DNA from 4 places in the Colwellia sp. 5_MG-2023 genome. Region 1 is predicted to be linked to each of the others. Evidence: predicted binding sites of a transcription regulator. Region 1 holds the regulator's gene; each other region holds the start of a gene.
What was found. Region 1 encodes sigma-54, which starts transcription at its own class of promoters, with help from an activator protein. Its sites were predicted from a motif close to GTTGGCACGNNNNTNGNNT; they were not measured.

Region 1 (2,210 bases):
ACCGGTAAGGTTAATTTGCATAAGTATGTTCCTTCTCTAGTTAATTCAGAAAATAAAGTCACAGGCTATAATAAACTCTTACGTTGGTTGGACGGTGGTATAGATAAGGATTCACGATACTTAGCTATAGTACGTCTAGCAACATTAATTCCTTGTTGTGCTAGTAAGTCTGCCATTTTGCTATCACTGAGCGGTTTAGCGGGTGTTTCTGCTAAAATGAGTTTTTTAATTAATGAACGTATGGCAGTTGATGAACATTCACCTCCATTTTCGGTACTAACATGACTTGAAAAAAAGTATTTTAATTCAAAAATACCTCTAGGCGTGTGCATATATTTTTGCGTAGTTACGCGAGATATAGTTGACTCATGCATATCCACGGCTTCAGCAATATCATTTAATACCATAGGTCGCATCGCTTCAGCGCCATGTTCTAAAAAGCCTTGTTGACGTTGTACAATGCAGTTAGATACTTTAAGTAAAGTATCATTACGTGACTCTAAACTTTTAATAAACCATTTAGCTTCTTGTAAGTTTGTTCGAATAAACTGTCCGTCATTACTAGAAGATTTTGTTGTTTTTGTCATGGCAGCATATTGTTGATTTACTGATAGCTTAGGAGCAGTATCAGGGTTTAATTCGACAACCCAACGACCATTTTTCTTTTCTACGGAAACATCAGGAATAACATATTGATCATCGCTTTTCACTACTGCATCACCAGGACGAGGATTTAAGCTCTGTATCAAACGCATTACTTCACGTAACTGTTCTTCTTTGAGGCGAGTTTTACGCATTAATTGTCGATAGTCACGATTACCGAGTAAGTCGATATGCTCGCCGATAATTAATTTACTTTCTTTTAAGTAAGGGGTTTCAGGATCAAACTGATTTAATTGAATAATTAAACAATCAGCGATAGAACGGGCTGCAACACCAACAGGATCAAAGACATTAATACGTTTTAATACCGCTTCGACTTCATCAAGTTCCAGTCCTTCTATACCAACACTTTCTAATATTTCTTCACTCGATACCGTAAGATAACCTGCTTCATCAACAGCCTCTATAATAGCGATAGCAACCGTGCGATCAGTTTCTGAAAATGGCGTTAATTCCATTTGCCATAAAAGGTGATCTTGTATTGAATCGATCGTTTCACCTTGATAGGTGTAATCTTCACTTGGGCTACTAATTGCCCCTGTATTTGACGTACCAGCACTGTAACTTTCTTCCCAAGTTGTATCAATGTTCAACTCTTCTGGTATGTCATTTTTCTCCATTGCTTCTGTTGTACTTATCTCATCAATAGAGGCTGATGAATCTTCACTTCCATCACTGGTAGATCGTTCTGTGATGGTGGCTGAAAAAGCTTCTTCAAGTTTATCTCTACTATCCTCTGAATTATTATCTGAGGTTTCTTGATCATTAATTTCAAGCAGAGGATTACTTTCAAGTACTTCTTGAATTTCTTGTTGAAGCTCTAACGTCGATAACTGCAAAAGCTTTATAGCTTGTTGCAGTTGTGGCGTCATGGTTAGTTGTTGTCCTATCCGGAGTTGCAGAGTTGGGCGCATCTACGTTGTCTTAATTCCTGTTATTATTGTTTATAGTTACTAACTTAGAGCAAGTATAGTCTACGAATTTATTATATATGTTAACTATAGCGTGAATTGCTCGCCTAGGTATACATCTCTTACCTTTTGATTAGCAAGAATTTGATTAGAATCTCCTTCTGCTATTATTTCACCGTGACTAACAATGTAAGCATGCTCACATACATCAAGTGTTTCACGAACATTGTGGTCAGTTATTAAGATACCAAGACCACGGTTTTTAAGATGAATAATTATTTTTTTTATGTCGCCGACAGAAATAGGGTCAACACCTGCAAAAGGTTCATCAAGTAATATAAATTCAGGATCTGCTGCTAAAGCACGGGCTATTTCTACGCGTCTTCTTTCCCCTCCTGATAAACTCATACCTAAATTATCTTTAATATGGCTGATATTAAATTCTTCTAAGAGGTGCTCTAATTTTGTTTGCCTTTCATTTTCATTAAGGCCTTTTCGAATTTGTAATATTGCCATAATATTTTCAGTAACGGTTAGTTTTCTAAAAATAGAGGCTTCTTGAGGTAAATACCCAATACCTCGACGTGCGCGTTCATGCATAGGCGATAGTGTTACATCTTCGTCATTCAGCATTAT
Region 2 (2,210 bases), 160 kb from region 1:
ATGAATTAATTGCACAAATACAGTTTTGGTTGCGTACTAATTTAAGTAGTGAACTGAGTTTAGCCGAGCTAGCTGAGCAATTTGGTTTAAGCCAGCGTTCATTTACTCGCCGCTTCAAAGCAGCAACAGGGATGCGTGCAACAGAATATTGGCAACAGCTAAGAATAGAAGCCGCTAAAGATTTACTTGCATCGAGTAACCTATCTATACAAGAGGTTTCTTACCATGTTGGTTATCAAGATCAAGGGCATTTAACTCGCTTATTTAAACAAAATTTATCATTAACACCAAAAGATTATCGTGCGATGGTTAGAAAAAAACTGTTTAGCCAATCATAAAAATATACTGCTATTCATTGCCGTGTTTTTTTACATTAAGCATAAGAGAACAAAGTTAAATTTTTCAACACATTGTTATTAAAGTATAAAATTGTTCACTTAATTAATGAAGCTGTTATTAAACAAGATAAATCTATCAATACTATTGCTACTATTTATTAGCTACGGCAAAATAGCTATGATCCTTTAATTATCAGAGAAGAAAATGAGCGAACAATTATCTACTGCTTTGTCGATTGCGCAAAAGCAAATCAATCAAATGTTAACAATGCAAGATGCTATGAATTCACGAGTAAGCGAAACATGGCGTAGCAATGGTTACGAATGGTATCGCGCTATTTGGGTTGAATGTGCTGAAATGCTAGATCACCATGGCTGGAAGTGGTGGAAACATCAAGAAATTGACATTGCTCAAGTTCAGCTTGAATTAGTTGATATTTTTCACTTTGGTTTAAGCTTACGCTTAATGAGCGGCGCTAGCGTTGAAAAAATTTCGGCAAAACTGGCTAAAGAATTACACCAAGGTACTGGCGAGAATGACTTCAAAATAGCTTTAGAAAATTTAGCATCTGCAGCTGTAACTGAAAAATCATTTGACGCCAAAGCATTAGCTGACTGTATGTCATTAATGAATATGGACCTAGATGAGTTATTCCGTCAATACGTAGGTAAAAACACGCTAAATTTCTTCCGTCAAGATCATGGCTATAAAGAAGGTAGCTATATTAAGATTTGGCACGGTGAAGAAGACAATGAAGTATTAGCAAATTTAGTCAATACGCTTGATGCTACAGCAAGTGACTTTCAACAACAATTATATGCAGCATTAGAAGAAAAATACCCCAATTAGTCACCCTCTAAATCACACTAAAAACTTTAAAGTTTAACCTTTATATTTCTGGCACAAATTCTGCTTAATTAGCATTAAGTATGCGCTTTATTTATTAAAACAAGTAAAGCGTCAAGAATTTGAATTGCCGGAGATGTTTATGGAACTTATTTTATTTGCTTTAATTAGCCTTATTGTCATCGTTGCGGTATTAGCAAGTCGATTAAATGACAACAGCTTCCCCTTTCCCTTTGATAGTAAACCGTCAGTTTTTACTGCCGCAGAAAAAAACTTTCAAAACTTACTAGAACAAGCAATGGGTCCCAAATACCGTATACTTAATCGTGTAAAGCTATCTGACATAATAACCATACGTAATGGTGTCTCTGAGAGAGCTAGTCAAAAAGCTGCCGCCAATGCTGAAGGAAAATATTTAGACTTTATTATTTGTGAACGCTCTTCTATGAAACTATTGGGTGCAGTAGATTTAGTAGATACACAAGGTCGTGGTTACAAAGTTAAAAAAGACTGGTTTGTTAGTGGCGCACTTGAAGCAGCTTCCATTCCACATTTAAGAATTAAGGTGAAAGCTAATTATACATTAGATGAAATTCGTGCATGTATTAACTCTCGTTTACTTGGTAACAAATCACCATTACCTAAAGTTAAAGGCGTCAATATACCAGCTCCTATGCTAAAAGCGCGTAAAAGTTCAGGCGCATTAAGCCCTACGGCGGCACGAGCAGAATTATCACCTCATACTAATGGTCGACTAACAGAGCAAAATGTAGCAGCACTGCCGCATTAATAAATTGAAATAAAAATCCAGCCAACAGAAAACCTAAAACCAGTAAATTAACATATTACTGGTTTTTTTATTTTCAGTTTACTCGTTGACAGTAAAAATAAGTTTATGCTTATCACATAATCATACCCCACGGCGTTTTTACTCCCTATTAATCCCCTACTTCGCTAAATGAATATAAACTAACTTTTTTCTTCAAGCCAAGTTATAATCCTTGATAAATTAATAAGCTAAAGAG
Region 3 (2,210 bases), on a different contig from region 1:
AAACCTTTCTCGCCAGAAGTATTGTTAAATATGGTAAGCCAATATATACCATTATCAGAGATTGATAAAAATACGCCGATTGTTGCGGATAAAAGCAGTGTTGAGTTATTAAGTTTAGCACGTAAAGTTGCCACAACGGAGGCATCGGTTATGGTGCTTGGTCCTAGTGGCTCAGGTAAAGAAGTGTTAGCGCAGTATGTGCATAATAATTCACCTAGATCTCAACAACCTTTTATTGCAATTAACTGTGCTGCAATTCCTGAAAATATGCTAGAAGCCACTTTATTTGGCTATGAAAAAGGCGCTTTTACCGGAGCAATTCAAGCGTGCCCTGGAAAATTTGAACAGGCACAAGGAGGGACAATCTTACTTGATGAAATCACCGAGATGGATTTAGGCTTACAAGCTAAAATTTTACGTGTATTGCAAGAGCGTGAAGTAGAGCGTTTAGGTGGTAGAAAAACAATAAAATTGGACGTGCGTGTTATAGCAACGAGTAATCGTAATCTTAAGGAATCTGTCAAACAGGGTGATTTTAGAGAAGATTTATATTATCGTTTAAATGTTTTCCCGTTAACTTGGCTGCCTTTAGCACAACGTCCAGATGATATTATACCGTTGGCTCAGCATATGGTGGCGAGTTACTGTCAAAAAACTGGCGAACAAGTTGCTGAATTTACAGCGGCAGCCCGAAGTAAATTAAATGCCTATAGTTGGCCGGGTAATGTACGTGAACTGGATAACGTTATTCAAAGAGCTTTAATTTTACAAAGCAATCAAGTGATTGATGCAAATAACTTAATGATTGAAAACTTTGAAACATCAAGTGTTAATGAAGTTGATAATATTATTGCACCTGAAGATAAATTAGGTAGCGAATTAAAGCTGCAAGAAAATCAAATTATTCTTGATACCTTACAAGCTTGTCACGGTAGTAGAAAAGAAGTTGCTGAACGTTTAGGTATTAGCCCGCGAACCCTGCGTTATAAAATTGCCAAAATGCGCGATTCAGGTATTAAAATTCCTGCATAAATTATGTTTTCTATTTTCAATGTCAGCTGTTCATTTAGGCAGCTGACGTTATTTTGTCTTAAACACCCCTCATTCTTAATTATTCTATATTTTTAACCTATTGTTTTAATTTGGTTTATAATTATCTTGTCTGTGTATTCTATATTTGCAATCTATTGGCACTATGCTTGCAGAATTACTAGTTATATATAATTTTTATTGCGTTATAGCAAAAAATTGACACAAGTGAGACTACTATGGACATCAGTACTAATTCTTTATTCGCACAAATGCAAAGTATGTCATTACAAGCGTCTGGTAATAGGATTCCAGCCGTTGGTGGTGATATGGAAGGTATGCCAGGTGTTAATTCAGCAGGGAAAATTAACTCATCAAGTAATGATTTTGGTAATTTACTCACTGATGCATTAAAAACAGTTCATGAATTACAGCAAGATACCGGTGCTAAAAAAATGGCTTTTGAAATGGGAGATCGCAGTGTTTCGCTAGGTGATGTCATGATTGCATCGTCAAAATCTGGTATTGCTTTAGATGCTACAGTTCAAGTACGTAATAAATTTGTTGAAGCATATAAAGAAATTATGAGCATGCCAGTGTAATTTAAGCGGATCAAATAACCAATAGCGGCGTTGCTTTCAATCGCAATAGGCCAGCTATTACTCATTCAAGCGCCTTGCTCTTGATGATTTACTCTCACTTAAATGTGAGTATGAAAAATAAATAGCAGTAGTAAGCGGAGAAGTAAAGTGGCAGATACAAATTCAATGGTAGCAACAGATAATAATAGTTCCATGATTGCCAATGATTATGGTGATGATAACGCTATTGAAGAAAAAAAATCAGGCTTTGCCGCTGCTTTAGGTAATGCTGATACCTTACGTCAAATCACCTTAGTTGTCGCGCTATCAATCTGTTTAGCTATTTCTGTTTTTGTCATTATCCTCGCGAACGAACCTGAATACCGCTTTTTAGCGAAGCAACCTACAGAGCAACTTATTAAAACAATGGATTTTCTTGATGCCAATAAAGTTGATTATCGTCAAGAAAATAACACTCTCTCAGTACCAACCGATGAATATCAAACCATAAAGTTATTATTAGCCCGCGAAGGTTTATCAGCTGAAGCGACAGAAGGCGAAGATATGGTAATGCAAGATATGGGCTTTGGTGTTAGTCAA
Region 4 (2,210 bases), on a different contig from region 1:
CTTACACCGTCTGTTGTAGAGAATGCGGTCATTTGAGAGATCATTTCATTGTTATCTGCAGGTTCGGTTGGATCTTGGTTTGCTAATTCTTGTGTTAACAACGCAAAAAAATCAGCCTGTGTGAGCATGCCATTGCCACCACTATCAGCAGTTTCATATTCTTCTTTTTGCCAATAAAGAGAGTCAAGGCCATTTGTACCACTAACAGTTTCCATTTCCTACTCCTTATGACTGACCAAGTTGCAGTGTTTTAGTTAACATGTTTTTTGCTGACTCTGCTAATTGCACATTAGTTTGATATGAACGAGACGCAGAAATCATATTGGTCATTTCTTCAATAACATTAACATTAGGTTTATAAATATAACCGTCTTTGTCTGACATAGGGTGTTCAGGTGCGTATTCAACATTTAGAGGTTTGTTACTTTCAACTATCCCTAATACTTGTACACCAACACTACTTTCTTGTCCCCCGGCAGCTTTTTGCATAGCAGCGGCAAAAACTGGATGCCTAGCACGATATGTTTCACTTACACTTGAACTAACACTGTCAGCATTAGCAATGTTACTTGCCGTGGTATTTAAACGCATTGACTGCGCACTCATACCACTACCTGTGATGTTAAATACGTTAAAAAGGCTCATTATTAAGCACCTCCTGAGATGACATTTTTCAGGGCTTTTATTTTTCCGTTAAGAAACTGAACCCCAGCTTGATACTCTAATGTGTTTTCTAGATACAAGTTTCGTTCCACTTGTACATCTACCGTGTTACCGTCTCCGGTATCGGGCTGATCTGGATTGCGAAAAGCAATGTTATTATTTATTTCAGTACGCACATCAAAGTGTTTAGCGTGAGTTTTACTCATGCCAATTTGTTGTTGACCAGCTTGTTGCATCGCTTTTTGAAAGTCCATGCCCTTTGCTTTATAACCAGGGGTATCAGCATTAGCAATATTGCTAGCGATCACTTCCGCTCGCTGAGATCGCAAAAGCATTCCCTTTGCGTGAAGTTCAAAACCTTTATCAAAGCTAATAGCCATAATAACTCACCATTAATTATATTTAACATTGAGTCATTCAATAATTATGCCAATAAAGATGATACAAATTAAAAAGAAAGTAAATTGCTGCCAACGACCTTACTAGTAGTAAATAAAAAAGTATTAAGCAATGAAAGTATGTTGCAGGGATAAATAAGGGGGGAGTATGTGGTTTGTAAAGTTAATATCCAGTGAAATAGCAGGTTGTAGATTAAGTAAATACTAAGTTGTGAAGTTTATCTAACTTCTATTTATTGTAAATTTCACAACTATAGTGGTTACAGCACATTAATAATAAAAGGAGATTATTCCCTTTTTATTTTTTTTGATAAATAATACCTGGGTTACAACGCAGCATCTCAAAATCAGCATTTAATCCAGAAAGTGATTCCGAAGCACCTAAAAACAAATACCCTCTTTCATTCAAAGTGCCATGAATTTGACTTATTATTTGAGTTTTGATTTCTGTTGAAAAATAAATCAGCACATTTCGACAGAAAACAACATCAAAACGTCCCATCAAACTATAGCTATTAAGTAAATTAAGCGGGCGAAAACTTACCATTTTTTTCACTTCATCTTTTACCTTCAGCATGCCATTATCACCATTTTCAAAAAACTGTCTTTTTCTTTCTTCAGACAAACCACGTGCTAACGCAAGTGAATCATAATGGCCATATTTGCAGTGTTCCAGCATAGTACTTGAAATATCAGTACCAATAATTTGTATACCTCTTGAGAAGCTGCCAGGATTACTTTTTTGATACTCTAAAATTGACATCGCAATAGAGTATGCTTCTTGCCCAGACGAACTCGCTGCTGACCAAATTTTGACAGGCGTTTTACGTTGAGCTAATTCGGGCAATATTTTACTTTTTAATAGCTTAAAAGGGTAATCATCACGAAACCATAGTGTTTCATTAGTCGTCATGGCATCGATCACTGCAGCTCGTAGTTGTCGCTCTACGGGTGACAACGTTCGAGTCACTAATTCTCCAAGCGAATTAACACCAAACTTGCTCATTAACGGAGCTAAGCGGCTTTTAACTAGATATTGCTTACTTTCACCTAGTACAATGCCACACTGTTGCTCTAAAAAAACTCTAAATTGATGATAACTTTTATCGTCAAGTTGTCTTACTGACACTAGTACTACTTCCTAATTTA

Region 2: a site for sigma-54 is predicted at 1,236-1,254, ahead of Q4496_RS05525 (DUF2726 domain-containing protein). Genes of this name have one in related genera too.
Region 3: a site for sigma-54 is predicted at 1,187-1,205, ahead of fliE (flagellar hook-basal body complex protein FliE). Genes of this name have one in related genera too.
Region 4: a site for sigma-54 is predicted at 1,079-1,097, ahead of flgB (flagellar basal body rod protein FlgB). Genes of this name have one in related genera too.

The regions. Positions count from the first base shown of each region.
Region 1 is NZ_JAUOPW010000004.1:27,661-29,870, forward strand. Features, by position in the region: gene hpf (ribosome hibernation promoting factor) at 1-21, opposite strand, end outside; gene Q4496_RS04755 (RNA polymerase factor sigma-54) at 66-1,577, opposite strand; gene lptB (LPS export ABC transporter ATP-binding protein) at 1,662-2,210, opposite strand, start outside.
Region 2 is NZ_JAUOPW010000004.1:190,142-192,351, reverse strand. Features, by position in the region: gene Q4496_RS05535 (GlxA family transcriptional regulator) at 1-338, shown strand, start outside; gene Q4496_RS05530 (dUTP diphosphatase) at 544-1,188, shown strand; gene Q4496_RS05525 (DUF2726 domain-containing protein) at 1,328-1,975, shown strand.
Region 3 is NZ_JAUOPW010000008.1:66,521-68,730, reverse strand. Features, by position in the region: gene Q4496_RS08120 (sigma-54 dependent transcriptional regulator) at 1-1,032, shown strand, start outside; gene fliE (flagellar hook-basal body complex protein FliE) at 1,269-1,631, shown strand; gene fliF (flagellar basal-body MS-ring/collar protein FliF) at 1,824-2,210, shown strand, end outside.
Region 4 is NZ_JAUOPW010000008.1:91,735-93,944, forward strand. Features, by position in the region: gene Q4496_RS08215 (flagellar hook assembly protein FlgD) at 1-215, opposite strand, end outside; gene flgC (flagellar basal body rod protein FlgC) at 226-645, opposite strand; gene flgB (flagellar basal body rod protein FlgB) at 648-1,043, opposite strand; gene Q4496_RS08230 (protein-glutamate O-methyltransferase CheR) at 1,360-2,190, opposite strand.